DNA from 3 places in the Enterococcus rotai genome. Region 2 is predicted to be linked to each of the others. Evidence: riboswitches for the same ligand, from Rfam matches in the RefSeq annotation. Region 2 holds a riboswitch; each other region holds the start of a gene.
The links. A riboswitch is a leader RNA that binds a small molecule or an ion and turns the genes downstream of it on or off. The one in region 2 is predicted to bind magnesium.
Positions count from the first base shown of each region.

Region 1: it holds a riboswitch for magnesium, as region 2 does, so the genes downstream of both, ATZ35_RS14975 (phosphatase PAP2/LCP family protein) here and ATZ35_RS01085 (LCP family protein) in region 2, are expected to answer to the same signal.
Region 3: it holds a riboswitch for magnesium, as region 2 does, so the genes downstream of both, ATZ35_RS15215 (MgtC/SapB family protein) here and ATZ35_RS01085 (LCP family protein) in region 2, are expected to answer to the same signal.

Region 1 is NZ_CP013655.1:3,354,021-3,364,160, reverse strand. Features, by position in the region: gene ATZ35_RS15005 (formylglycine-generating enzyme family protein) at 1-334, shown strand, start outside; gene ATZ35_RS15000 (radical SAM/SPASM domain-containing protein) at 367-1,473, shown strand; gene ATZ35_RS14995 (alpha/beta hydrolase) at 1,659-2,651, shown strand; gene ATZ35_RS14990 (MarR family winged helix-turn-helix transcriptional regulator) at 3,165-3,611, shown strand; gene ATZ35_RS14985 (ABC transporter ATP-binding protein) at 3,611-5,992, shown strand; gene ATZ35_RS14980 (ABC transporter ATP-binding protein) at 6,008-7,849, shown strand; M-box (ykoK) riboswitch at 8,121-8,288, shown strand; gene ATZ35_RS14975 (phosphatase PAP2/LCP family protein) at 8,545-10,125, shown strand.
Region 2 is NZ_CP013655.1:233,783-243,922, reverse strand. Features, by position in the region: gene ATZ35_RS01110 (WxL domain-containing protein) at 1-549, shown strand, start outside; gene ATZ35_RS01105 (WxLIP family cell surface protein) at 634-1,683, shown strand; gene ATZ35_RS01100 (YusW family protein) at 1,752-2,570, opposite strand; gene ATZ35_RS01095 (DUF4809 family protein) at 2,805-3,200, shown strand; gene ATZ35_RS01090 (DUF4303 domain-containing protein) at 3,278-3,775, opposite strand; M-box (ykoK) riboswitch at 4,020-4,188, shown strand; gene ATZ35_RS01085 (LCP family protein) at 4,320-5,234, shown strand; gene ATZ35_RS01080 (IS1182 family transposase) at 5,389-7,047, shown strand; gene ATZ35_RS01075 (FAD-dependent oxidoreductase) at 7,168-8,502, shown strand; gene ATZ35_RS01070 (helix-turn-helix domain-containing protein) at 8,492-9,964, shown strand.
Region 3 is NZ_CP013655.1:3,400,554-3,410,693, forward strand. Features, by position in the region: gene yhfZ (GntR family transcriptional regulator YhfZ) at 1-58, opposite strand, end outside; gene ATZ35_RS15185 (aminotransferase class V-fold PLP-dependent enzyme) at 64-1,158, opposite strand; gene ATZ35_RS15190 (phosphotriesterase family protein) at 1,161-2,048, opposite strand; gene ATZ35_RS15195 (YhfT family protein) at 2,072-3,379, opposite strand; gene ATZ35_RS15200 (DUF2620 domain-containing protein) at 3,384-3,752, opposite strand; gene mgtA (magnesium-translocating P-type ATPase) at 4,053-6,707, opposite strand; gene ATZ35_RS15210 (GNAT family N-acetyltransferase) at 6,908-7,381, opposite strand; gene ATZ35_RS15215 (MgtC/SapB family protein) at 7,386-8,060, opposite strand; M-box (ykoK) riboswitch at 8,211-8,380, opposite strand; gene ATZ35_RS15220 (alpha/beta fold hydrolase) at 8,840-9,772, opposite strand; gene ATZ35_RS15225 (alpha/beta fold hydrolase) at 9,791-10,140, opposite strand, start outside.

The DNA of each region.
Region 1 (10,140 bases), 630 kb from region 2:
TATTTGGCAAGGAAATTTTCCGTTTGAAAATACGCAAGAAGATGGTTTTCTTGGGACGGCACCTGTCAAATCTTTTGAAGTAAATCAATACGGAATATATCAAATGATTGGCAATATCTGGGAATGGTGTGCGAATCCGAGTAAAATTCCGTTGTCAGAATTAGCAACTGGGCAGTCGAAAACTGGACCAATCAAAGATGAGTTCGCAATTCGAGGAGGCTCGTTTTTATGTCATCAAAGTTATTGTAAACGATATCGAGTGTTTTCCAGAAATGGATCTTATCGAGAGAATACAACAAGTAATATGGGTTTTCGCTGTGCCAAAGATTGCTGAGATAAAGCTGACTGAAAGGAGCAAAGAGGACAATGCGAAAAATAGCTGTTATGATCAAACCTGCTTCTGCCTTGTGTAATATACGCTGTAAGTACTGTTTTTATGCAGATGTAGCCGATAGTCGAGCGGTTAACTCTTATGGGAAGATGACGCCTGAAATCATGAGAAAAATGATTGATCATTTACTATTGGATTTAACCAATCAAGACCAATTAACAATTACGTTTCAAGGTGGGGAACCAACTCTGGCTGGATTCACCTATTTTCAGTCTTTTGTTGCATACGTGACGGAAAAAAATACGAAAAAAGCAATGATTCAATATGCGATTCAAACCAATGGTCTTTTAATCAATGAAAAGTGGTGTCGTTTTTTTTATGAGCATCATTTCTTAGTTGGACTGTCTATCGACGGCTATCAGTCGATCCATGATCAGAATCGCATTGATCCTAAAAGGAAAGGAACCTTTCACCGGGTGATCAAAACAAAGCAGCTATTTGAAAAATATCAGGTTCAGTATAATGTATTATGTGTGTTGACAAATGAACTAGCTCGTCACCCACAAAAAATGTATCAATTTATGAAACAAGAAAAGATTCAATACATTCAATTCATTCCTTGTTTAGGCGATTTAAACGGTACAAAGTCTGTTTATGCGTTAACCCCACAACGCTTTTATCACTTCTACCACGTACTCTGGGATTTATGGATAAAAGAATATGCAACGGGTAACTATCGTAGCATTAAGTTTTTTGATGATTTAGTCCATTTATTTAAAGCACAACGAGTGACAGCTTGTGGCTTGATCGGACAATGTCAGCCACAATACGTGATAGAGTCTAATGGAAATGTCTATCCCTGTGATTTTTACGTTTTAGATCAATACTTGATGGGCAATATCACAGAATACTCGTTGATAGAATTGTATAAAAGTTACGTAATGAAGCATTTTTTATTTGAACCAAAACAGTTTCCGCAAAAGTGCCAAGACTGTCCTTTTCGCTCAATGTGTATGGGTGGATGTAAACGAATGAAACATTCAATGTATCTCGATAAAAAAGAGACTTATTGTGGCTTCCAAACTTTTTTGAGTCAACATGGTCAAGAACTTATTCAATTTTGTCATAATCATCCTGTTTAAGTATCGGCGAGTTTGTGTCGGTTCGTTTATTTTTAGAGGACATTCATACTTAAATGATTATTTAGAAAGTTTTTTTAATTAAAATAGTTTCGGAGCAAAAAAATGTTCATTAAAACAGTAGCCCAATGATTGTTGTGATGCTAATTAACAGGTATAATTTAGCTATGATTATTATGGAGGTTAGAATGAAAAAGTTTGTATTAGTAATACTCGTTAGTATCTTCGCTATTCTTATTATTTGCCTTGGTACTTTATATTTTACTCCTAAGCCATTATTTAAGTTGGTCCAAGGCTTGCCAATCGAAGCTAAACTTACCAAACCGAATGGTTATCAACAAATTGAAGATCGTGTAAAAACGATCAATGACATTTCATACTCAAAGGAATATCCTGAAAGTACCTTAGATCTCTATCTTCCTAAAAAAACGAACTCAAAAATACCAGTGATTGTTTTTGTTCATGGGGGTGGCTTTTTTAAAGGTGATAAAAAGATGGCTCAGTACTTCGGGCCAACTGTATCTAATGGCGACTATGCTTTTGTCAGCATCAACTATCATCTAGTGCCTGATGCAACTATTTTTGATCAAGTAAGGCAAGTCAATCAAGCCTTAGCATTTGTGACCAAAAACGCTGAAAAGTATCAGTTTGATCCAACACAAATCAACCTATCTGGATCATCAGCAGGTGGATTCTTAGCATTGCAATTATTGTCAGCCTATCATAATAAAGAGTATGCTAAACAAATCGCAATTCAACCTGTAGAAAACCTTAGAATCAATAGTTTATTACTATATAGTGCAGTATTCGATTTATCCGAATTTCAAACATACCAAGGGAATCTAGCAACAAATTATCTACTAAGTAAAATGGGTTGGGGGCTGACAGGAGAAAAGAATTGGAAAGAGGATCACAGATTAGGTCAGTTACTTGATCTTAGAAAGCTGATCAGTAAAGATTTCCCACCCATATTTATTACGGATGGGAATACTAAAACATTTACAAAACAAGCCAAGCAATATGTTGGTGAGTTGAAAAAAGAAGAGGTACCAGTTGTTTCGTTATTTTTTGATGGTCAACAAACAGTTGGACATGGCTATCAATTAAACATGGAAACAAAGGCTTCAAGTCAAGCTGTCGAAAAAACAATTTGGTTTTTAGAGAATTATCATTCTAAATAGCAGTAGCGTTGAGCTAAAAAACTGTTGCAAAGAAGAAGGCATATAGGTCAAATCAGTTTAAAAAGAGTTTTAAATAAACGTGATTCTTCCCGTGACAATTGAGAGAGTCATCAATGAATTTAAAGGGATTGATGAGTTTTACAAAGTGAGTGGTCCCGCTTGTTATCTAGTAGTAGCGCATTTTAACCAACCTCGATTAAAAGTATTTATTGAAAAAATATCCAAATGGGCTCGTTGTAGCGTAGATTCAGTCTTGGGAAGTCGCAAAAAAATATAGTTTAGTAATGTTACTCTTTGACATTACTAAACTATATTTTTTTGCGAAAACTTAAGTCGTGGTTTCATTTTCAGAACACTTTTTTAAGATTTAGCAATAAAACCGTATTCATTATTTTTTTTGAACCAAGACTATTGACATCGAAAGCTATTTGCGTTAATATCAAACAGCATTAGTTACTAACGCTGTTAGCTATTAATGGTAGAAGTAATTATTTTGAAAAAAGGAGGAGTCACATGTCATACGCAGAAGAAGCCGAACAAGAGCTGATGCGTCTAATGGTTCAAAATCGACATAGCGCATTTAGCAGACTAGAAAAGAGTAATCAAGGTGAAAGTATTGTCATCAAATTTCTCGAGCGTTACGGCGAACCAACTAGTCCAAAACATCTAGCTGAGTCATTGAACCTGTCCAGCGCTCGGATTGCTGTTGTTTTAGGGAGTTTAGAAAAAAAGGGACAAATCGAACGTAAGATGGATCCAGACGACCGTCGACGCATTCATGTTACCTTGACCGAGTGCGGTAAGGAAGCTGCTAAGCTGCAAAAGAAAGAAATGCGTGATAAAATCGTGCAGATTTTTAAACTAATGGGAGAAGCTGATACAAAAGTCTTTATCGAGCTAACTGCGAAATTCGTGGACTACTCTCAACAAATTTCCCAGAAAGAGGAAGGTGACCAATAGTGAAGATTTTTAAATATCTTGGCAAATACTGGTATGCGGTCATCGCAGTTCTTGTGCTTTTAGTTGTACAGGCAAATAGTGATTTAAGCTTACCAAAATTAACATCGGGTATCGTCGATGTCGGTATTCAACAAGGAGGGCTTGAATATTCCACACCTGAAAAAATCAGGAAAACAACTCTTCAGGGAATAGAAATGTTCATGACAGATGATGAGAAAAAAACAATTGAAGACAACTATAAACTAACAACTGAAAAAATCGATGGTAAAGAAGTTGAAGTGTATAAGTTAAATCTTCAAGACGGGATGACAGAAGCAAAACTAGCAGATATTTTTAATCTGCCAATGATGATGCTAGCGTCTTCTCAATCAAAAGATTCATCAAGTGGTAGTGAAGCCAAAGCAATTATCGAAGACTATAAAAAAGTTGGAGAAGATGCTGCAAAAGCCAAACAACTTGGAGAAGAAGCTACAACTTTAGGGGAGCAAGCCAAAGCGGCTGGAAGTACAGCGGCATCTGCAACAGATGCGGCAACTGCAATGGAACAAGGACAAAAAGCACAGGATCTAGCTGCTCAAGCACAAGCCAAGGGGGCTGAAGCAAAAACCTTAGCTGATTCAATCAAAACAACGACTGATGCTATGCCGGCTAAAGTTGAAGCAGCTCGTAAAGCAACTAAAAAAGGCTTAGGTGATCTAGGTGCAGATTCAATGAAAACCGTGGGGATTCAATTAACACTGGCTGAATATAAAGCACTGGACATGAATACCCAGCAAATCCAAACTGATTATATGGTTAAAACAGGAACAAAAATGGTTCTTTTAACACTTGTTTCAGCTGTAGCTGCGATCATTGTCGGATTGATTGCTTCATTAGTAGCAGCATCAGTTGGTCGGAATCTACGTGTTGGACAGTATGAACGTACGTTACAATTTTCAAATACCGAAATGGAAAAATTCTCTCCTGCTTCGTTGATCACACGTAATACTAATGATATCCAACAAATGCAAATGGGGATCGTGATGATCATGCGTATTGTGTTATATGCGCCGATCTTAGGTATTGGCGGGATCTATAATGTTTATCAAACAGGAACAGGTATGGGCTGGATCGTAGGTGTTGCTGTAGCGGCTGTTTTAGTTTTAGTCCTAAGCTTGCTATTAACAACGATGCCTAAGTTTAAAGCTTTACAAAACTTAGTGGATAGAGTGAACTTGGTTTCTCGTGAAATCATCACAGGATTGCCAGTTATTCGAGCTTTTTCTCGTGAAAAATTTGAAGAAAAACGCTTTGATCGTGCCAATACTGATTTAATGAAAACACAATTATTCGTGAACCGAGCAATGTCGATTATGATGCCAGTAATGATGTTATTGATGAATGGTATTTCTGTTTTGATCGTTTGGGTCGGCGGACATAATATGAACAACGGGCAATTGCAAGTCGGTGATATGATGGCCTTCATCACATACACAATGCAAATTGTAATGGCCTTTATGATGTTATCAATGGTTTCAATTATTTTACCTCGTGCCAATGTCGCAGCAGGTCGAGTTGAAGAAGTGCTTGAAACAGAACCAACTATCAAAGACCCAGAACATCCAAAAGATGATTATGACTTTAAAGGTGAAGTGAAATTTGAAGCAGTTGAATTCCGTTATGGGGATGCTGATGAAGATGTCTTGCATCATATCAATTTCACAGCCAAACCAGGTCAAACGACCGCTTTGATCGGCTCAACCGGTTCAGGTAAATCAACGATCGTTAACTTGATTCCTCGACTGTTTGATGTAACAGGCGGTAGAATCACGATCGATGGGATCGATGTACGTGAAATGAGCTTACACAAATTACATGAAATCATTGGATTTGTCCCGCAAAAAGGTGTTTTATTCTCAGGGGATATTGCCTCAAATATTAAATTTGGCGATGCAGATATAACGGATGAACGTATGAGAAAAGCAGCTGAAATTGCTCAAGCAGAAGAATTTATCGATTCTAATGAAAAGGGGTATGACCGAGAAATTTCTCAAGGCGGAACCAATGTTTCCGGTGGACAAAAACAACGTTTATCAATTGCCCGTGCCTTAGCAAAAAATCCTAAAATCTTGATCTTCGATGATTCATTTTCAGCACTGGACAATAAGACTGATGTGGCGTTACGTAAAGCTTTATCTGAAAATATCAAAGGTGCAACTCAAATCATCGTCGCTCAAAAAATCTCAACGATCCTTCATGCGGATAACATCATTGTATTAAATGAAGGACGTGTAGTCGATCATGGAACGCACGACGAGTTAATGAAATCATCCACTGTCTATCAAGAAATTGCTCAGTCACAATTGAGCAATGCTGAATTAGGCATAGAAGAAGCTGAGTAGGGAGGAGCGAAAATAATGGCAGAACAAACACAAAATCGCCCTCGTGGCGGACGCGGACCTGGACAAGGCGCTCCAGTAGAGAAAGCCAAAGATTTTAAAGGAACACTAAAAAAATTAATCTCCTATATTGGTGCTTATAAAATACCTGTTTTCTTTGTAATGATCTTTGCGATTGCTTCAACCGTCTTCAACATTTGGGGACCAAAAATCTTATCTAGTGCTATTACAGAATTATTTGATGGCTTGATCAAAAAATATCAAGGAACTGGCGGGATCGATTTTAATAAAATCGGCGGGATTTTACTATTCATGCTAGGACTGTACTTGGTGGCATCTGCTTTTGGGATCATCCAAGGCTGGATCATGTCAACGATTTCGCAAAAAATCACGTATCGGATGCGGAAAGAAATTTCAGAAAAAATCAATCGCATGCCAATGAATTATTTTGAAAGTCGGACAACTGGTGAAGTATTGTCACGAATAACCAATGACGTAGATACCTTAGGCCAATCGCTAAACCAATCGATCACACAACTGATCACTTCCGTATTCACGATCATCGGGGTTATCGTCATGATGTTATCGATCTCGGTGCAAATGACAGGTATCGCTATTTTGATCGTACCTATTTCAATGATTTTGATTATGATCGTTGTAAAAAATTCACAAAAATATTTTAAAACACAACAAGAATACCTTGGTGTAATCAATGGTAAAGTGGAAGAAACAATTGGCGGTTACAATATCGTCCGTCTATTCAACGATGAAGAAAATTCTTTAAAAGAATTTAAAACGCAAAATGATGTTTTATTCAAATCAGCTTGGAAGTCTCAATTTCTTTCTGGTTTGATGCAGCCAATCATGAACTTTGTTGGAAATCTAGGCTATGTTGCTGTTGCGATTTTCGGTGGGATTTTAGCCTATAATGGTACGATTACGGTTGGGGATATCCAAGCTTTTATCCAATATGTACGTAACTTGACACAACCAATTGCGCAATTAGCTCAAGTATCCAACTTGCTGCAATCAATGGCTGCGGCGGCAGAGCGTGTCTTTGAATTTCTTGAAGAAGATGAAGAAGCACAAACTGTACCAAATCCAGTTAAAATCGATAAAGCCAAAGGTATGGTTGATTTTGAACACGTACGCTTTGGTTATACACCAGATAAAATTATTATTAATGATTTCAGTTCACATGTTGATCCAGGCCAAACTGTCGCAATTGTTGGACCAACGGGAGCTGGTAAAACGACGATGGTTAAATTATTGATGCGTTTTTATGATGTAACATCTGGAGCGATTAAAATCGATGGACACAATATTAAAGACTTCAATCGTGCAGATTTACGTAAAAATATTGGCATGGTTTTACAAGATACATGGTTATTTAAAGGAACTATTATGGAAAACCTTCGTTATGGTCGTTTGGATGCAACAGATGAAGAAGTTTACGAAGCAGCAAAAGCGGCTCACGTACATCATTTTATTCAAACCTTACCTGGTGGTTATAACATGGAATTGAATGAAGAATCTTCCAATATTTCACAAGGTCAAAAACAACTATTAACAATTGCTCGTGCAATTTTAGCAGATAAACCAATTTTGATCCTTGATGAAGCAACATCATCGGTTGATACAAGAACGGAAGGGTTGATCCAAGGCGCAATGAATAACTTGATGGCAGGTCGTACGTCATTCGTTATCGCTCACCGTTTATCAACCATCAAAGATGCAGATAAGATTCTTTACATGCAAGATGGCGATATTAAAGAACAAGGAACACATGAAGAATTACTCGCTGAAGGTGGCTATTATGCCTCACTTTACAACTCACAATTTGAAGAGTTGGATGAGTAAGCAAAGTAATTTAGTCATTTAAGTTAAGCGAAATTCGATTGTCTTATAAAAAAAGTTAGAAAAGGCGTAGTTAGTCTTTTCTAGCTTTTTTTCGTTGCTGGAAGTGTTTAAATAGTTAAAGCCTAACGACAGCTATCTCTTATAGTTGGAGAAAGATGATAACTGTTTGTCAGTTTAAAATAATTGATTTTAAATTAAGAAAAGTTAAAGAGTCATAAAACAACTTGAAAAAGTTTTATGCTAGCGTTATTATTTAAAAAAATAAATAGAAAAATAACCTTGTTAGGTGAGGCTCCTATACAAACACAGGCTATTGCGCAGAAACGTCGAAAGACGCCAATGTGTAAAACAGGAATTGTCGAATTAAGGCTTTTCATAAAATAGCTAAGAGATCTTCTTTACGTTGTATAGTGCTAAAACTCAGACGATGAGATTGATTAAAAGTCAAACGTCTAGGAAAAAAATGTTTGGCTTTTTTTAGTTGAGTAAATGGCTTGCCTGTTTACTTCATTTTTACCGTCGTAGTACCTGCTTGTGTATTTTAGGAGTGTAGTTTGACGGAAATGACCGCTAGATGTTTCGCTGCTATTTTACTTAGGAGCGTGAGTTTAGTGGTTTTTTCTTTGCTCTAAGGGGGGAAGGAATAACTTTGAGCCAACGACCAGCTTGATTATGAAAATGAAGGGATTTATTACATGAATACGTTGAAAGAAAAGAAATTCACGCCAGCTGTTTTAAGTATCATATTGTTTACAGCGCTAACTTTTTTAGTTGTCAGGAATGTTCAGTGGTTTCACGATTTAGATTCAGCAATCTATCGATTTGATTGGAAGCCTAATGGGCTTATCACGAATGTTGTGGCGTTGATTGCTAAGACTGCTACGATCATTCCAGTTTTTATCATAAGTTTACTGGTTTCATTTGGGTTGTGGCGAAATAAGCATAAATTGTTGGCAGTCTGGATGAGTAGCAATGTTTTAGTCGTTAGTGCATTAGGATTTGTGCTGAAGCATTTCGTTGCACGGACAAGACCTGATGTTGCACAATTAGTGGAAAAAACGTCTTATAGCTTTCCTAGTGGACATTCACTTTTAGCAATGTGTTTGGCTTGTTCGCTTATTTTGAGTGTCAAAACCATTTACTCTAGGCAAACCCTAAATGATAACAGAGAAAAAAAAATCCTAATTATTTATGTTCTTTTGATTGGTTTAGGCCGGATCTACCTAAGAGTACATTATCCAAGTGATGTGATTGGTGGTTTTCTTTTAAGCTATGCTTGGGTAAATCTTTCGTATGTTTGTCTTCAACGATTTTTCCTGAATAGAACATTTGCAACGCCAGACTCCAAAAAACGCTTTATCCAAAAAACAATTTTAAGTTCTTTAACATTACTTTTACTTATCGTTGCAGGTGCTTCGGTTTATGGTGCTACGGTTTTTAATAATGTTCAAAAAACAGCAGATAAGATCTATCAACCTTTAAATCGAAAAAATAAATCTGTGGAATTAGATAAAAGTGAGCCAGTGAGCTTTTTACTTTTAGGAATTGCGAATGATTCAAAGCGTAAAACTGATTTTCGGGCAAATACGATAATGGTTGTCACGGTTAATAATCAATTGAAGAAAACAACCATTACGAGTATTCCCAGAGATGCTTATGTAGAAATTATTGGAAAAGACGGTGTGTATGACAAAATCAATCATGCACATTCATTTGGTGGTGACGAAATGATGATCGAGACTGTTGAGCACTACTTAGATATCCCAATCAATCATTATTTTGTGATCAATATGGATGGTTTGGCTGCGTTAAGTGATGCAGTTGGCGGTGTTACAGTCAATAATGATTTTGAGTTTGATGCAGAAGGAATTCATTATCCAAAAGGGGAGCAGCATTTAGGCGGTTGGGAAACATTACAATATGCAAGAATGCGCTATGAAGATCCGTTAGGTGATTACGGCAGACAAAAAAGGCAGCGAGAGGTCACGATTCAGCTGACGAAAGAATTAACTTCAATGAAGAGTGTTCTTCGATATCAAGAATTATTAGATGTCATTGGCGAAAACGGACAAACGGATATGACACTCGATCAAATGATTTTATTGATGAAAAATTATCAGAAAGCCTTAAACAACATTGAAAGTTATCAGATGCAGGGCGAAGGTTTTACTGGAGATGGTTATACAGGTGAAGAAGGTATCTCCTATCAAAGTATTTCAGAGGAAGAAAAAGAGAAAGTGACAACAGAATTAAAGCAACAATTGAATTTACCGTAAAGATAGTTGGTTAAA
Region 2 (10,140 bases):
GTGTTAGGGACATTATTTTTAGGACAATCTGCTTCTGCTGCTGATATTAATAAGGCAACCGATTTAGATGTCACATTTACACCAGGTGCTTTAACTTTAGAGGCTGTCTCTACGATCAGCTACGCATCACAAACAATCTCAGTGAATGATGCATCATACATTCCAACGAACCCTGATGCGATCAATGTTGTTGTTTCAGATGCCAGAGGAACCAATGCTGGTTGGAAGTTGAGTGGCAAACTGAATGGCTTTAAAGATAATGCGGCCGCAGCCTCTTTGCCAAATGCAAGTTTGAATTTTAAAAATACACAGGCGGGAACAAATAGTGATGCTGAAGCGCCAACACCAGTTAATACAGTTAAATTAACTAGTGGAGCAGCAACTGCATCTCCGTTTGCAACAGCTGCAACAGGTGCTGGGGCAGGGACTTGGACGTTTACTTGGCCTGATGGTGAAAACAAAGGGGTTACGCTCGATGTACCTGCTGCAATGGCAACACTTGGCAAACATACTTCTACAATTGACTGGACATTAGCTGATGCACCATAGAAATAAAGCGTGATCTATAGAGAGTGGGATGAGAACTATTTTATTCCACTCTTTTTTTCTGATTAACTAAAAGGAGTGACTTGGATGAGTGGTTGTTCTAAATCAAAAACGATTAAGCTATTCTGTTCATTTGGTCTTATTTTTTTATTCGGTTTATTGCAGACATTAAACGCTTCAGCACAAGACAAAAATAATGAAACAAATAGTTTTTATGTGCAAGCAGTTATACCGGAGAATCAAGTTGACATCAATAAATCCTATTTTGATTTGAAAATGCAGCCGGAAGCGGAACAAGAATTACAGGTTAAGTTGGCCAATCCAGAAGCAGAACCAATCACTGTTTCTGTAAATGCAATAAATGCTATGACAACAGAAGAAGGAATGATCGATTATACGGTCAAAGGCATCAAAGACAAAACACTAAATTATCCTTTTGAATCATTGATCAAGGTTTCTGAAACAACGATTTCGTTACAGCCGTATGAAACAAAAATTGCTCGTTTTCATTTGAAAATGCCGAAAGAACAATACGACGGTGTGATAGTAGGAGGATTACGTTTTACCAAAAATCTTCCTGAAAATGAAGTAAAGAACAAAGAGGTGACTATTCAGCAACGATTTCATTATGTAGTAGGTGTTGTCTTGAATGAAACAGAGACCGCAATAGTGCCAGATTATGAGATGGATGCAGTCAACGTAGCAAAATCGAAACAGGGAAAGAAAATGTCCGTCATCCATTCGATTCGGAATAAAAATGCTGCTATTTCAAAAAAAATGGAACTTAAAATAGCCATCCGAAAAAAAGGAGAGGAAGCGCCTTTGATCAACTTGGATAAAGAAGCTCTAGAAATGGCACCTGATTCGGTCATGGATTTTCCTGTACCGATAAAAAGACAGTTGCAGCCAGGTCACTATAGTAGTAAAACGCAAATCAATCAAGACGGAAAAAAATGGGTATTTGAGAATGAGTTTGAGATTACAAGGGAACAAGTGAAGTTGATCAATGAGGAAAATAAGAGTGTAGAAATCGAAAGTAAAGTTCCTTTTTGGTTGATTTTATTGATCGTTATACTAGCATTCTTAGTATTGATTCAAGCTTATATTTTATGGAAGAAAAAGAAACAAAGTAAATAAATAGAAGAACCTCATTCTCTGGATTACAGAAAATGAGGTTCTTCTTTGATGATTGAGTACTTTGACGATTATTTTAATTTGAATTTAACTTGTGTATTATCATTAAATTGACCTTGATATTGGAATTGTTTGTAGCTTGAACCTTTACCTAATTTGTTTAAAATGTGTGAAGTGATTGTTTTTTCACTTCCAGCTTTTAAATCTAAACCAGCGATGATGCCTTCGATTTTTTCTGCAGCAGCATTACCTTGTAATTGGATTTTGTTTGATTTATCTTGATATTGTGCTTTGATCGTACCGTTACTATTTACTTGGTACTGTAATTGAATTTGTTGTCCAGTTGTATAAGTTACTTGGATTTCTAATTTTTTAAGATCAGATTGTTCAGGTGTTTCAGGAACTTCTGGCGTTTCAGGCTCTTCAGGTGTAACTGGTGCTTCAGGATCTTTAGGTTCTTCTGGAGTTACAGGCGTGTCTGGAACATAGTATGATTGTAAGCCAAATTCTGCTTTTACATACCCTTTAGTGATCAAAATAACTTTAAGATGTAAGTCTTTTTGATACGTCATTTTTTGTAATAAGTTGACTGATTTGTAATAATTTCTGCCGAAATCTCTGGCGATCACAGTAGCTTCTGCAGAAGAATAACCAGCAGCTTCCCATGTACTTGCTTTAACCAATTCATTGTAAACAGATGCTACATTTGAACTAGTTAAGGATAAACCTGTGTACTCTAAGATATCCGCTTTATTGAATAAAGTGATTGTCTTATTGTAGTTTGATTCCACTACTGTTGCTGCATCCGCAGTGTTTGACACCACTGCCAAACTAGCTGAACATAAACTGATTGCCAATCCTGCAACCATCATACCTTTGAAAACTTTCATAAAAAATACCTCCTCTTTTTTACTACTATTTTATAAATAGTAGCTTACCTATATTATTATCCAAAGGAAATATAAAGTAAATAAAAATGAGCAATTTCTCATAATATTTAAAATATATTTATTTTTTATCGAATTTAGTTGAATAAGGAAATCAAGTTACTTATTCATTCGATCATTATTTTTGCTATAATATGTAAGGATAAGAACTAAAAATGATGTGTGAAGGGATTTGTAATGATGAAGAAAGCAACAATTACTAAAACCGTTGATTTGTTGGATGGAGGCTGTAATGTTTGTGGCATTATTGAAAATGAAAATTATATTTTGACGATTGATGAGCAGACAATTCCTTTAGAAGAGCTGACAGTCAACGCATTGATCACAGCGATTGTTTTGAAAAATGGATATAAGCGGGAATATGAGACGGATGTTATTGATGATTATATTTTGTATATAAAAGAAGGACATCAAGTTAGACTTAAGGAAGAGTATAATTTCCTGATTTATTCAAGTGATACAGCAAAAGTAGAAACGCAAGATCAAATAGTGGATGAAAAACAATTAGTTGAAAAAGTGAATGAAATCTTAGAAACGTTATTCAAGCTAGAAGAATTAGAGTTTTGTTTTTAAACTATCAAAAAGGAGTTCTTGCTAATTGCTGTGAGAACTCCTTCTTGGTATTTTTATTTATAAGTATTCTGTTTCTATTAATCTATTTGAAAATAATCAGACATCGTCAATTTTTCAAACCGTTCTTGTGATGCAGCAACAGATTCATCATGATCATAAACCAATAATTTAAAGTCTTCAGTTTTAGGAATATGTCTGAACGTTTGCGATTCTACTAGCAAAAGCATTTGTTCGCAAAGCCAATCAAGTACAGTTTGGATATCCTCTTCGTCTTCGACCCAATCATCAAATAAATGAAGAGAGGCAAAGCGTTGATTTTCGTCCCAGTCTCCAGTAGAGTATTTCATCGCTTCAAGTTGTTCTTGGTTGTACCCTTTTTCTGTATAGTATTCAGTTGTTTCTTGCCAAAGTTCAACAGTGTTGATGCAAAGGTTTATTTCCCCTTCTTCGTAGATATTACAGTCTAAGGCAAAGGCATAAAATGTTTCATCAGAATGATCCAATAAATAATTATCAATACTATCTGTTAAAAAGCTAAAAAAGAATTCTTGTTGTTTTTCTAAAAAGTTTTCCATGGGTTTCCTCCAAGCGTTTCGTCTTCTAAACATTGAAACAGATAATAGGAGGAAAGTCTATCTAAAGTTGTTTTTTAAGAAAATATAAAGATTTTTATCGTGTAAAATTTTATATAGTTTAAATCGTATATAGGGTAGCTTTGAGTGTAGAGTAGTTTAAGCCAAATAACATTATTTTCCGTAAAGCACTTATATAAAATTTAATTTGACTTTGTGATTCGATACGCTTATAGTTTAAAATGAATTAAATACTTGTTAGGTGAGGCTCCTATATAAACATAGGCTGCTGCTCAGAAATGTCGAAAGACAGGTACGGGTAGGACAAATTTCGTCGAATTAAGGCGTTTTTCAAAGCAGCTAAAAGCATAGCTTTTTACGTTATATAGTGCTAAAACTCAACGAAGAGAAGATCAAGGTAAGTTGTAAATAAAGGGCATAAGTCCATGTGTTTGCCGCTTCTAATCTAATCCCTTCGCTGAGTGTTCTTGGTGAAGGATTTTTCTTTTATCCCAGAATCCATTTAAGCGGCAGAAAGGAATAACTCATGAAAAAATCTGTAAAAATAACGATCATTACCTTACTCTCCATTTTGCTTGTAGTGGTGAGTGCAGGCTGTTATGCAGCAATATCGTTTCAAACAGCAAAAGAAAAAAGTGAAGCAAAAGTTTCCAGTAAAAACCAAAATTTTACTGGTGATGAACAAACAAGTGATAAAGAATTGACTGTAATGGTTGTTGGGAATGATTCTAGAGATGACGATGAAGACCAGGGGCGTTCAGATACATTGATGGTGGCCCATTATGATGGTAAAACGAAACAACCAAAACTAATCTCGATCATGCGAGACAGCTACGTAACATTTCCTGATGGGGGACAAGATAAAATCAATGCGGCTTACGCGTATGGCGGAGCGCAAATGACCAAAGATGTCTTAAAAACAAATTTTGATTTGCCAATCAACTATTATGTAGTGATTGACTTTAAAGAATTCAGCGATATTATTGATGAACTTTATCCAAAAGGCGTTACAATCGATTCGGAAAAAGACATTAACCTAGATGGTGTGGATATCCTTAAAGGAAAACAAACACTGCATGGAAATAGTTTACTCCAATATGCTCGCTTTAGAATGGATGAAGAAGGCGATTTTGGTCGAATCAGACGTCAACAACAAGTGATGGACGCGTTGGTGGAACAGTCGAAAGATTTGATCCCAATTTGGGAATTACCTCAAGTTGCTGGGAAAATGGTCGGAAAAATCGATACCAATGTGCCGACAAGTTTATTGATCGATTTAGCAAAAGATTTTCTAACTGGCAACGTAAAACCGTTAAAATCATTATCTGTTCCAGTAGAAGGATCATGGAATTTCAATGATTATACAGAATCCGGTAGTGTGATTGAAATCGATGAGCAAAAGAATGCGGATGCTATTAAGGATTTTATGAAAGATAATTAGAATAAGATTGAGGAAGAGCTTGGGACATAAGTCCTAACGAAAAATCCAGATACCAATCAACTTGATTGGCATCTGGATTATTTTGTTGTACAAAAATAAGAACACCTTTGCTAGAATAAAAGTAACTACACAAATAAACAAGCGAGGTGTTCTTATGTTTAAAAATTATACCACAAATCAAGTCGTTCTTCCTCTAGATTTTAGTTTTCAGTTAGAAAAAAATGATATTGCGTTTGCCATTGATCAATTAGTCGAAAGTATTCCAGAGGAACGCTTTATTCCTTTTCACCATCAAATGGGGCCTGCTTCTTATCATCCAAAAATGATGATGAAGATGATTTTATGTGCTTACACGCAATCTGTATTTTCTGGTCGTAAGATTGAAGCGTTAACGAAAGACAGTATTCGCATGATGTGGCTTACTCAAAGTTATCAACCTAGTTATCGAACCATCAATCGTTTTCGAGTGGATCCTTTAGTGAATGCACTCCTTCGGGAGTGCTTCGTCCAGTTCCGTAGCCAATTAGTTAAGGAACAATTAATCGATGAAGAAGCCATTTTTATCGATGGCACAAAGATTGAAGCCAACGCAAATAAATACACCTTTGTTTGGAGAAAATCCATTGATAACTTTGATAAAAATCTTACTGAAAAATCAAATTTTCTTTATGATGAATTGTTAAAAAATCAAATTATTCCTGAAATTGAGCGCGAGTCCGAAAAAGAATTATCTGTCACTGAATTAGGCAAGATTGAAGAAAATCTCGCGCATATTGTAGAAAAGTTTACAGATAAAATCGAACAAGCAGAGGATGGAATTACGCGCAAATCAATTCGTTCTAAACGAAAAGTTCCAAAAAAATTAAGGAAACTTTTCAAGGACTTTAAAGAGCGAAAACTTGCTTATCAAAAACATAGACAGATTTTAGGACAACGAAACAGCTATTCTAGAACAGATCCAGATGCCACTTTTATGCGCATGAAAGACGATCACATGAAAAATGGTCAGTTAAAAGCAGGCTATAATCTTCAAATCGCTACGAATAGTCAGTACATTTTAGGCTATGATCTTTTCTCGAACCCAACAGATACACGGACACTGCGTCCTTTTTTAGCTACTTTAAAGGAGCGTTTCTTTGAGCTACCAACTTATATTGTCGCAGATGCCGGCTACGGGGGAGAAGAAAACTATCAAGCTGTTTTAGAAGACCATGAGCGAACACCACTCATTACTTATGCCATGTACCATAAAGAACAAAAGAAAAAATGTAAACAAAATCCATTTCTTCCCGCAAACTGGTCGTATCAGGAATTAGACGATACGTTTCTTTGCCCTGGCGGACGGAAAATGACTTTTCGAAATTATTCTATTCGTACAGATAAGTATGGGTTTAAACGGTATTTAAAACGATATGAATGTGAAGACTGCTCGAATTGTCCTCTTCGAAGCCAATGTACAAAAGCGAAGAGCAACAAGAATCGTGAGATTCAAAAGAATATGAATTGGGAATATTTTAAAGCGAAGATTCAACAGCTGCTTTCAGAAGAAGAAACAGGTAAACTCTATCGTCAACGAAAAATTGACGTCGAACCTGCTTTCGGACATTTGAAGGCTTGTTTAGGCTTCACTCGGTTCTCTGTTCGAGGAAAACAGCAGACACACAATGAAATTGGATTTGCGTTAATGGCAGTAAATTTGAGAAAATATAGGATAAATAAGCTATCAAACAAGAATAATTCTCCCAAGAAACTAAAAAACAGAAGACTAAAAATCATTTTTATGATTTTCGGTCTTCTGTTTTATTTGTCTTAAGACTTATGTCCCAAACTCTTCCTTTTTTTGATTAAACATAAGGCTATTTCTATGCGTTAGCTTCAAGCTTGTGCTATTCTTTAGGAAAACGGTTTATTTATTTAGAAGGAAGGGTTTACCATGAAAGTTGTGATCATAGGAGCTTCATTTGCTGGAGTTTCTGCGGCTTTAGCTATCAGAAAAAAACATCCAGAGGCTGAAGTTTTTTTAATGGATAAGCAGCAAACGATCGGTTATTTACCTGGCGGCATCAATCTTTATTTTAATGAGACAATCAAGCCAATTGAAACGGCTCGATTTATTTCAGAACAAGAGTTAGTAGATCATGGATTAACCTTATTGCTAAATGCAGAAGTTGTTAGTATAGACGCAACGCAACATATTATCAACTATGAAAAAGAAGCACTTGAGTCGTTTATCTCATTTGATAAACTTATTTTAGCGACAGGCTCTAGTCAATGGTCGCAAAATATTCTCGGCAGCGACTCAGATAAAGTATTGAAATATAAATTTTTACCTGGCGTGCTACAAGCAATCGAGCAATTGGAAAATAGCCGTAAAGTAGCGTTGATTGGCGGTGGTCAAATCGGAGCTGAAGCAGCTGATACCTTACTGAAAAAAGGCAAAGAAGTCCATCTTTTTGAACGGATGGATTATTTGCTATTTAAATATTTTGATGAAGAAATGATCCAACCGGTTCAAGCTGAAATGGTGGCGCGCGGAGTTGTCTTTCATTTTGATGAGACCGTAGAAAAAATAACTGATGTAGATGAAGGCCTTTTGATCGAAACGAAGAAGTCACAGTTAGTATGTGACAGTGCTATTTTTGCGATGAATGTTCGACCTGATTTAGGTTATTTAGATGAACAGGTTCGGACGCATACAGATGGCACCATTTTTGTGAATGAATACTTAGAAACCTCGCAAGTAGATATTTTTGCTATTGGTGATTGCATTCAAGTGCCGTACAGCTTATCGAATGAATCGTTTTATATTCCCTTAGTAAATAATGCGGTTAGGTCAGGTTTGGTGGTTGCACAAAATTTAGTGGAACCTACAATGCCTTTTGTAGGTTCGATTCGCACGATTGGGACCAAGCTTGTTGATCATTATGTAGCAAGTACAGGATTGACTGAAGCGGAAGGGTCATTTTATGAGCAGCCAATTTCAGTTGCTCATGTTCAACAAAAAAGCTCATTATTTTCCGGTGGTGAAACGATTAGTGGCAAAATTATCTTTGAAAAAGAGAGTCATAAATTATTAGGGGCACAATTGGTTTCAAAAGCGGACATCTTAGAAAAAATCAACACACTTGCACTTGGTATTCAAGCGGGACAAACGCTCGAAGAGTTTTATCAGAAAGATTTTTTGTATCATCCCTATTATTCCAACGTGATCGATATCACGAACCAGCTCGCATTTGAAGGTTTGTGGAGTGAAGCAGATGAAAATTGAAGCCTTATTAGATAGAAAAGAAGCAAGAGAAGTTGGAATTTTAAAAAAGGTGATTTTGGCTGGTGGTAGGATCGAGGATACTGAACTGTTGGATTATTTAGGTGTGTCCAAAGCTTCTTTTGAAAGTGATTTGAAGGAGTTAGGGTACTATCTAAAACCTTATGAAAAATACTGTTCGTTATTTTATGATGGTCAATGGGTCGCCATTCACATGTCAGATGGATTTTCTATTAGTAAAGTTGTCGATGATTATGTCCGAGCGTCTATTAAGTTTCAGCTGATTGACTATTTATTTCATTATCGGGAGTTTACGATCGCTCAGCTGACAACTAAATTTATGATCAGTGAATCATCTCTATTTCGCAAAATCAAAGAGCTGAACTTGTTATTGAAAGAATTTGATCTTAAAATCCGCAACGGGCAATTAAAAGGAGAAGAGCTACAGATTCGTTATTTTTATTTTCAAGTTTATTGGTTTTTAACACCATATGACATTCATCAGGAAAAAACATTAACGGTTCAAAACTTGCGAATCATTGAGGCCTTGGAAAAAGCGTTAGCTCTTTCCTTTGAGGAACATGGTAAACTAAAAATCAGTTTATGGCTGACGATCAGTAAAAAAAGAATCGTTGTGCAATCGAAACAATTTAAAGAGCTCTACAATAAGAGTCAAGTGTACGAACAAGATCCTTTTTTCAAAACACTACGTTCTTTTGTATTGCGTTTTTTCAGCCGCTATCCTCTTGAAATCGATGAAGAAGAAAGTTTGCTCCATTTTATTTTTTTAACGAGTATGTCTGTTTTAGCAGAGGCAGATTTTGCAGATTATAGTTTGATTCGAGGCCGACGTACCCCAACGTCATTAGCCGATACATTTGTATTAGAGCATGTGATTTTATGTTATCGTCCACAAAAATTTTTCCCAGAGTTGGAGAAAAAAATCTTCTATTACTTCTCTCAGATTCACAGTCGGTTATATTTTTTTAAAGGAGAGCTGGAATTATTTGATCGAGAAAATATTTGGCAAAAGGAACAGAGTTTATCTAGTCATAAGCTGGCTGACTTTTCCCATATTCTTTTAGATCGAAGTTTGGAATGTTTTGGAGAATGTTATGAAAAAGGAAATAGTTTACACGAATGGTCATTAGTCAAATACCTCAGTGTCCTAGCGATCATTGATTTTGAAATCGTTGGTGAAACGCGTATTGGTATTGATTTGAAGATGGATCATTTGTATAAGGAAGTCATGACGCAAGTTTTGGTATTGAGTTTGAAAAATTTAAATGGCTTAACGATTGAAACCTATGATGCTAAAAAAAGCTATGATTTGTTGATCACAAATGTCATGAAACCTAATGTATATCGCTCGGTACAAGAGGTCTATGTCTTGTCAGAATTAGGCTCAACTTATGATATCAATCAAATTCGATTGAATATTCGTGAACTGCATAATCGAAGATGAGTTAAAAGAACAAGCCCAAAAACAAAAATAGTTGGCTATTTTATTTTCGGGCTTGTTACTGATGAGACAAGGGAATGCGCAAAAACTTTCAATTATTTCTGAAATAAAAAAAAAGATGACGTTTTTAAGATGTCATTTGCGATTATTATGAATACATAAAATATAAAGCGTTTTCA
Region 3 (10,140 bases), 580 kb from region 2:
ACTCACCTGATAGTTGTTGAATTGCTTTTCCCGTTTTATTTAGAAATTCCTCTTGCATTGGCTTTAATTCCCTTCTATTGACTCTTTTATAATTCTAATGATCGTATCTGCACCTGCTCTCATCGGATTGATTCGAATCATCGTTTTTGTACTTTCTGGCGACGCTGCTCGAAAGGTTCCTGAAAGTCGATAAAACATCGGTACAAATTCATATTTTGATTCAGCTCCCACTGGATTTGGGGCTGCTCCTCGTTTTTCTGCTTGTTTTAACACGTCAGCGGCTATCGGCTGATCAAATTCTACAATGATCACTTTAGATTGGGCATTAGCGATAAAAGCTTGTTTGACCCCATTCACTTCACCTGTATTTAAACGTATTGCCACTTCTTCTGATACTTGAGATGAAATCGCTAAAGCAACTGGCGCATAAATCAAGCCTTGCAACACAGCGATTGCTTCAAACCCCTGTACTTGTAATCCGCCAGAATAATTTTCTTTGCGTAACTCTTTGATCAACTCAGCGTTGCCTACAATACAGCCTACTCCTTCTGGACCTAATAATTTAAAGGTTGAGAAACAAGATAAATCAGCACCACACTCTACACCGATTTTTGGTACTTTTAAAGTTGAATAATTGTCATCTGTAATGATTACGATATTTTTATTTTGTCCTTTTATTTGTTCAATAACGGCTTCTGGTTGATAAGAATCATTCGGCTTTTGTCTTGTAAATTGAACGATTGCTAGTTGAATGTCATTTTCGGCGATCACAGACTCCAGTCTCTCTGGTCGATTAAAATCTGCTACAACTGTTTTCAAGTTTAGCATATCAATAGAAGTTTGAGTCGTTGGATAAACAGGTGCATCATGAACCAGTACCGTTTTTCCATATTTTTTACTCGCCGCATGCAAGGACAAGCGAATCGCCATCGTTCCTGCGCCACGCACTAACATAGCAGCTTCAGCTGCAAAAATATCTTGCAAGACATGTTCTACTTTATTCGTCGTGATTGGTTGATTAAAGCCTGGCACAACACCTAAATCGCCACGTGTTAAGATTTCCGAACCTTCAAAGTTTCTCGTAACACAATCAACAATTTGAAATTGCTTTTTAGTGGCCTCTTCCAAATTCATTGTTTCTAAAGGAAAAGTTTTCATACTTATTTCACTCCTTGTCTAAAGAAACGTTGCGGATTATGAATCAGCATTTTTTCAACTGTATCGTTCGAAATCCCTGCTTCTTTCATCATTGGTACAAACGTATCTAGTAAATACGAATAACCAATGCCATTTTTATATTTCATATTTGATTTTCGGGTAATATCCATTGATAAAAAGACTTGATCTGCCAATCCTCTTTGTTCAATTTTCTTTAACATCGATACACGGAGTGCATCTGGTTGATAGTTTTCTTTTCCTATTGTATCAAATTCCACATAAACACCTTGGTCTAACATTTTCAAAATGTACTCAAGATTGCCACTTAAATCAACATGTCCAATCACAACTGAAGCTAAATCAACATTATTTTCTTTAAAAAACTGAACTTGTTCATGCCCATTTGTCCCAAGTGTAGTATGAGTAGTAATCGGGATACCCGTTTCTTTATGAGCAATCACAGATGCATCAAAAACTTTTTTCTCATTTTCCGTCCAACCGTCTTTACTTGAACCGATTTCACCAATGATCTCAGCTTTGATCTCTGTATCTGCGATACCGTCTTGGATCTCCTTGATCATTAATTTCCCTAGTTCTGCAACTGTCCAATCTGTCACAATATCAGGTAGAAATTTTTCAGTATAAAAGCCCGTCGCTTGCACGATATTGATGCCTGATGCTTCTGCCACTTTTTGAACATATAAGGGATTTCTTTTCATATCTAAATTTGTGACATCCACAATATTACGAACGCCTTTATGATAAAGTTCTTTAAATTCTTTGACTGTTTCTTCAAAACAATTTAAGTTTGTATCGTCAATATTTTTTATACGAGACAAATCAATTGTCGTATGTTCATGCATATAGGTTATTCCATCTACTAAGCTCATTTCGTTGTCGTCTCCTAAAATTTTTAAAGTCCTGGTGGTGTCATTAGATTAAGCAATACTAAAATATTTGAAATCACACCGACTAATAAGGCCCCCACTGGTCCAATAGCTAGATCGACCATTTTCTTTTTGAATGTGCCATTTAATACGTAAAGTCCAACAACGAATAACCCCCCCCAAGCTGGAGCAATTGCTGTTGCTGCTATCACACCACCAACAAGCAAGGCGATTTCCAAGACTTTTGTGATCGCTGTTCGAATATTATCGCCAGCATCACGCATTCCTGGGAACCGATCGAGCAATACAGAAAATTTCGTTAAGAGTAACACTTCAATTGACATCCAAATACCGCCTGCAACAAAGGCTAAAAGCGGTTGTCCCATCGCTGCACCGATCGAGCCGATCACAAATACCATCTTGATGCCAGCTGGCGAATAGGTGCCTGTAGCAATTCCTGTTGTTACAACTAATGGAATAAAGCCAACAACTCGTGCTAATTCGGTCAAAGCAGCTGAATTAAATTGACCTTCTTGGTATAATGGAGCTGAGAGTGCAGATTCCGTTACAATTGACATCGAAGCCGCCAAAGCAATCAATGCGCCGGATAAGGCAAATAAGTACCAATATTTCTTAATTTGTTTTACTCGTTCCGCAAAGATATTTGCCAATTGTGCCTGAGAATCTGTTCTTTCTCTTTTATCATTCATCGCATAGCTGATCATAAAAATCATCCCAACAAGTAACGCAATCGCATTCGCATTAATGACGATCGTATTACCATTTGCTAAATTAAACGAACCAAATTGTGTCGTCACCACTTGAGCCAACACTGTTGCCGAAAAAGTGATCATCCCTTTTTTCCAACCATATTGAAGAGCGACAACTAAGGCTGGGAAAACAGCAAATGCTACTAAAACAACAGACGATACTTGACCGAGACTATCTAGGAAATTATAAGGAAGAATTTCAAATACTTTTTGAATTGTTCCTAGACCTGCCCCCATCACAACACCATAAACTCCGCCAGCTGCTCCTGCTATCCAGATAGAATATTTTTTATCATCTGGCAAATAGCTACCAATAATATCTGTTCCCAATAAAACAACATGAATGATAATTACGCTGGACGCAATAGACTGTGGAATAAACCCAACGATATACCCGATTCCAAAAGCAAGTGCCGTAGTTCCTAATGCTGATTTTGTGACTCTCTTTTCACGGTACTCTAAAACGATCGGTCTTAACGCATCATTAAAAACAGCAATTTTCGTATTCGCCATAATCGTTGTAACAGCACATAATGCTGCCATGATTACTATGTTTAAAGCCATTTCATTACTCCCCCTTATTTTCAAGCGCTTTCATCACATTTGAAATGATAAACTCCATATCTTGCGAAGTGAAACCAAAAGCAATTTTACCTGCCGCAACACTTTGATTGATTTCTTCTTCAGAAGCAGTCTTACCTGGCATTCCTAAAGTTGCCGTTTTATCTCCGCCTAATAATGCAATCGCCATTGCTAATGCTCCGCCACCGCCTGTGTTACAAGCACCAAAATAGTAGTCAGCCGTGCCGTTTTTTAAGGCCATCGCCGCATCAATATCAGTTTTTACGGTGATTTCATAGTTCCCCTTTCCATATTTTTGTAGTAGTTCTTCAATTGCTCCTTTTTCGATTTGTCCACCTATAACAATTTTTTTCATGATAACTCTCCTTTCGTACAAAATTTTGTATATTTAAACCAAAAATAAAAATACAAAAAAATGTATTCTTATTTTCACGGTTATTATAGCACCTTTATTTTCGAATGTAAACCCTTTCCAATTTATAACGATTATACTGCTACTTTTTCCCAATTATTTAGAAACTAACATTGATAAGCAATTTCTATGGCTTATCAATGTTAGTACAAATAAACTTGTATTAAAAAGGATACCTTTTTAGTTCAATCTTATTTTTAACATCCTACATTTATCTTGTCGTTAAAACACTAGTTTCCTGCTCTATAGCAATTCTTTGTAACGTTGAATATAGAAGCGTTTTACAACCGTTACTAGTGTTAAATAGGCCACGATTGTACCAACTAACCATAACCAATAATTAGACGGTAAAACAGCCATTCCTAAACTTTGTCCAAATGCTGTAAAAGGCAAGACTGTTCCGATCACAATCCCTAGCGACGTAATGGTCGTCATAATAAACGAACCACTACTTTGAATAAACGGAATTTTAGGTGTACGTAAGGCGTGTAAAACCAACGTTTGTGACCATAATGATTCCACAAACCAACCTGCATGGAACACGGCAATAAAGGCAACTTGCTGAGAAGCATTCAGTGTATGGAAATCTCCTCCTACAACTGCTGGGCAAATAATGAAATACATCAATAAATAGGTAGTAATATCAAATACCGAACTTGTAGGGCCTAACCAAACCATAAATTTTCCAATGCTGGATGCTTGCCAACGCTTAGGTTTCTCCAAATATTCTTTGTCCATATGATCCCAAGGAATAGATACGCACGAAATGTCGTAAATCAAGTTTAAGAATAAAATTTGCAGTGGTAACATTGGCAGAAATGGTAAAAAGGTACTGGCAACTAACACTGAAAACATATTCCCAAAATTTGAACTTGCTGTTGCTTTTATATATTTCATGATATTTCCAAATGTTTCTCTACCTGAAATAATCCCTCTTTCTAAAACCATCAAATCTTTTTCCAATAAAATGACATCAGCGGATTCTTTGGCAATGTCCACCGCTGTATCGACTGAAATACCAACATCTGCTGCTTTCATTGCTGGTGCATCATTGATCCCATCGCCAAGGAAGCCAACAGTATGTCCATTTTCTCTCAAAATGCTCGTAATTTTTTGTTTTTGTTGCGGATTTAATTTTACAAATACATTGTGCTTTTCAACTAATTGACTTAATTTATCATTGGATATATTCATAATATCTTCGCCATTGATCAATTTTTCAGCACCCAAACCAACTTGTTTACATACAGATCGAGTTACCAAAGCGTTATCTCCTGTTAGAACTTTCACTTCAACGCCATGTGCTTTTAACGTTTCTAGTGCTTGTTTTGTCGTTTCTTTTGGCGGATCTAAGAATGCTAAATAGCCAATCAGTACCATCTCAGATTCATCCGCTACTGAGAATTCACCAACAACACTTGGATTCGTTTTTTGCGCAACGCCGATTACACGCAAACCATCCTCATTTAGCTCATTTACTTTTTTCAATACTTCTTGTCTAACCTCATCCGTTAACACAGTAACCTTGCCTTTGAAATCGACAAAACTCGAAATACTCAACATTTCTTCGATGGCACCCTTAGTGATCATTTGTGTCTTTCCGCTAGGATCTTCTACGACAACGCTCATTCGTCTACGATCAAAATCAAAGGGAATTTCATCCACTTTTTTATACGTAATTCCTGTTGTATTCAATTCCGTTTTGGCAGCATCAATAATTGCGACATCTAATAAATTTTTTAATCCGGTTTGATAGTAACTGTTTAAATAGGCATGACGTAAGACACGATCATCTTCTTCACCAGCCAGATCCAAATGATATTCCAGTATAATTTTATCTTGTGTTAGCGTGCCTGTTTTATCCGTGCATAGAACATCGATTGCACCAAAGTTTTGAATAGCATTTAAGTTTTTAATCACCGTTCCTTTTTTAGCCATACCTGTTGCACCTTTGACTAAGTTGGTCGTAACGATCATCGGTAACATTTCTGGTGTCAACCCAACGGCCACGGATAAGCCGAACAAGAAGGCTTCCATCCAATCCCCTTTTGTAAAACCGTTGATTACAATAACCGTTGGCGCCATCAATGCCATAAATTTGATAAACAAGAATGACGTTTTGCGAATACCTAATTCAAAACTTGTTTGTACCGGTTTAGTAGATAATGATTTGGCCACATCTCCAAACAGTGTATGATTTCCAGTGGCGATGACCACACCTTCAGCACTTCCGCTTATAACGTTGCTGCCCATAAACACTAGATTCTCATAACTCGTTTCATTGCTATCTTGAGTAATGATTGCCTCTGCCCGTTTTTCAACAGGATAACTTTCTCCCGTCAGTGCAGACTGAGAAATAAATAAATCTTTAGTGGCAATCAAGCGAATATCTGCTGGAATCATATCTCCTGCTGATAATCTGACAATATCTCCACACACAATATCTTCCATAGGAATTTCATCATATTTATTTTTCCGTTTTACTGCTGCGGTGACTTTAACCAATGATTTCAATTTTTCAGCCGCTTGATTTGAGCGCACAGATTGAATGAGTGTCATCGTCCCACTGATCAAGACCATAGTGAATATAATACCACTACCAAAATAGTCACGATCTTCCGGTGCAGCGATAACTACATCTGTAATAAAGGACATAATGCCTAAGCCAATTAGAACAAGGGTAAACGGTGTAATATAGGCTTTTAAGATTTCTATGAATAAAGGTGTTTTTTTCCCGTAGGAAATAGTATTGTCTCCATATTCATCTCGAGCCATAACTGCTTGAACTTCAGATAGTCCTTTTTTGGATGTTTGAAATGTTTCAAAAATATTTTCAACTGTTTTTCTAGCCATTAAGCCATAATTTATCTCTTGAATTGCTCTTTTTTTTCTTTCCATTTTGTTTCCTTCTCTCCAAAAAAATCCACCATGATCCTGCGCCAATAACTAAACGTATAACCATTTTTCCTAGTGTTTTTACATTGCTCCCTATTTGCAGGGGCTTGGAGAAAAAAGGGCACTAAAAACAAATAGATAATAATAATCGACTCCTTTTTAGTACAACTCTTTCCTGTGACCCCTGTTGCCTCGAACTACTGTCATCCATTTGTTTTCAACTCCCTCTGATTTGTAAAATGTCTTATGTCTAACATACTTTTTTTAAATACTTTTAAGAGTAACTCGTCTTCTTGATAGGCTTCCGTCAAACTACCATAGCCTAGTTTTTCATAAAATCCCCAGGCCTGCTTTCGACCTGTCAAAAAAATAGTGGCATAGTTTAAATTTCGAGCAACTTGCTCAGCATAAACGATTAATTTCTTTCCCAACCCTTGACCTTGAAAATCTGGACTTAGTGCAACTTGTTTTATTTGGATACAGTTTGAATCACAAGGATGCAAAAGAAGAGTGCCAACCACACGATCCTCTTTTTTGACGACTAAGTGAATATCGTGTTTTTCTTCTACAGCAGATTTCGTTAGAAAGGGTTTGCCTGCGCTTGCTTTTAATACTTGATTGCGTAAGGCTAAGGTTTCTCGATAAATAGGACTATCCCACCTGATTAAAGTGAACACTGTTTTACCATGATTCTTCCTCCTTTGATAATTGATACACTTCCAATACCTCTTTGTTTTTTGATAACTGTGTAATGATCTCTTTCATGGCCAATTCACGATTCGAATTTGGTTCGATTTCTACCTGTAACTGGACATTATTTCCTGCAAGATCCAGACATAAAAAATGACAAAAGGATAAATAGTAGCGGTCTAGCTGTGTCATCATTTCTGTTCGTAATGCGACCTCCGCAGTTGATTTTCCAGTGACGATCAAAAATGAATTTTTCATTTTCACTTGCTCTTCTGGTCGATAACTCTCCGTCATTTGATCAAATCGTTGCGAAGCAAAACGAATCACACTATTTACCAGCATGATAACGATGGCGGCTAAAAACCCTTCTTTAATAAAACTGGCGCCGATCATTGCACCCACTGCCGCCGTACACCAGAGAGTCGCAGCCGTATTTAGCCCAGTCACACTAAAGCCGTCTCGTAAAATAATTCCTCCTGCCAAAAAGCCAATGCCACTAACAACTTGTGCAGCGATCCTCGTTGGGCTTGTATCTGTTGTGACCATGGTAGATATGGACACAAAAAGAGTTGCGCCAAGCGAGACCAAGATCATGGTACGTACGCCGGCTAATTTTTTTCGCCATTGCCGTTCAATTCCAATCAAACTGCCTGCTAACAAGCTCATTGATAACATCAATAAAAATTCATATACATTCCCCCTTGACTATTATTGAACATAAAATCCGATTTTCTTAGACGCAAAAAAGGTGACTTTTCGCACAAAAACTCCGCGAAAAGTCACTCTATATTCACCAAAAAAGCATGACAAATTAAGACATTGATCTAGTCGTTGAGTTTTGGCACTATACAACGTAAAGACAAACATCTTAGCTACCTTATGAAAAGCCTTGTATTCGACAATTCCTGTTCTACCCATTGGCGTCTCTCGACATTTTTGGGCAGTAGCCTATGTTTGTATAGGAGCCTCACCTAACAAATCATATTTTATATTCACTAACAAACTAACAGAAGAAGAAATTATTGTCAAGTAGGATTTTGGTGGTGGGTGGGAAATTGTTGTTTATTTAGGTCTCAGTATGTCTTTTGATATCGGTAAAAGTTAGGGAAGAATTAATCAGTATTACTATATAATATAAAGATTTTTAACAATCGATAATCTATGAAAAATTTTAAATTGAACATCACTCCTTACTTTAGTACTTTTTAATTTTATGTATTTTTTTACATTTAGTTTATATAGCGGAAACAAAAAAAAGCTGGGCAAGTCCTGATTCTGAACATTACTCAACTTTATGATAATTAACTAACTGACATCTTTTTTCTAGCTAAAACTTAAATGGTCTTAAAAATAGTAACGACTTTACGTACAGGTAAGCCAATAGGAATTGAATCATTCGCTTTCTTTGATATCGTGCCTTTTATACTATAACTAGAAACGAAAACTTATTTCTCTAAAAAATATGTAATTGTTTCTACTATTTTTTCAGATTGCGTGTGGTGTAAATAGTGGCTACCTTCCAAAATCTTTATCTCAGACTTTTGACTCTCTTTTATCATCGCTTCATGAAGTGCCACCCACTTATCATCTGGCTCAACACTTTCAGAGGCTAAGAAATATAAGACTGGCAGCTGAACTGGATACGTTAGGTTAGCTACTTTTTCAAAGTTCTTTTGCATTTCTTCTCCTTCATTCATTGTTGCGTTGTTGCCAACATTCTTCAAAGAAATATATTTAAACTGTTCAGCATCTTCTTTCGATAACTTAGGTGCATTTAAAAAAGTCGGATCGGCATCAGCGAGCAGACGATAGATACCTGATTGGCTCAATGACTTAATTATCCCACCTTGATTATCAGCTGCTCCGCCTTGGTCAGGTAAACTACTATCAATACCAATAAAGCTTTTCACTTCATTTGGATATTCATTAATATAAGCAAGTGAGTAGACTCCAGAAATAGAATGTCCTACCAAGTGATACGAGCTGATATTCAACTGCGTCAACGCTTGATGAAGCTCACTCGTTAAATTCTCAATTGAACGTACTTTATCCGTATCATCACTTAACCCATAGCCGAAGGGTTCCACCACCACGACCTGATATACTTTTGATAACTCATTCACTAGTGGTTGAAAATCAAGTACAGGAGAAGCTGTTAGATAACCTGGCAGTAATACCATTGTTTCTTCACCTTTTCCAGTCACTTGAACACGTAAAGATTTGTTATCTACTTTCACTTCTTGACCATAAGGAATAATTTTTTTAGATTCTTTTTTTAGTTGGATTTTATTGTTTGCGTAAATTCCGATAAAAACAAGAAGCACGATTACTACTAAACTTCCGACTAAAATACCGAAAATCTTCACTATTTTTTTCATCTACATTCCTCAAATCTGTTAGTTTTTCAAAAAATTGCTTGTTTCTTTTACGATTGTTTCCATTTGTGTGTGGTGTAAATAATGAGCACCTGATAGTTGAATCAATTCGCCTTTATCTAAACCATTCACTTGATCTTGATGCATCTCAAGCCATTTTTTTTGATTCCTATCATTATCTGCCACAAATAATAAAACTGGCATATTTTTAGGATAGGTTAAGCCACGAGAATCCGAGAAGCTGTTACTTAATTCTTGAAGCTCATCTTTCATCGCAGGACTACTCATGTTCTTCATTGTCAATAACTTGATCTGTTCAAAGTCAGGATTATCTTGACTCACGCCTAACCCCTTCTCTGGATTAACTTTAA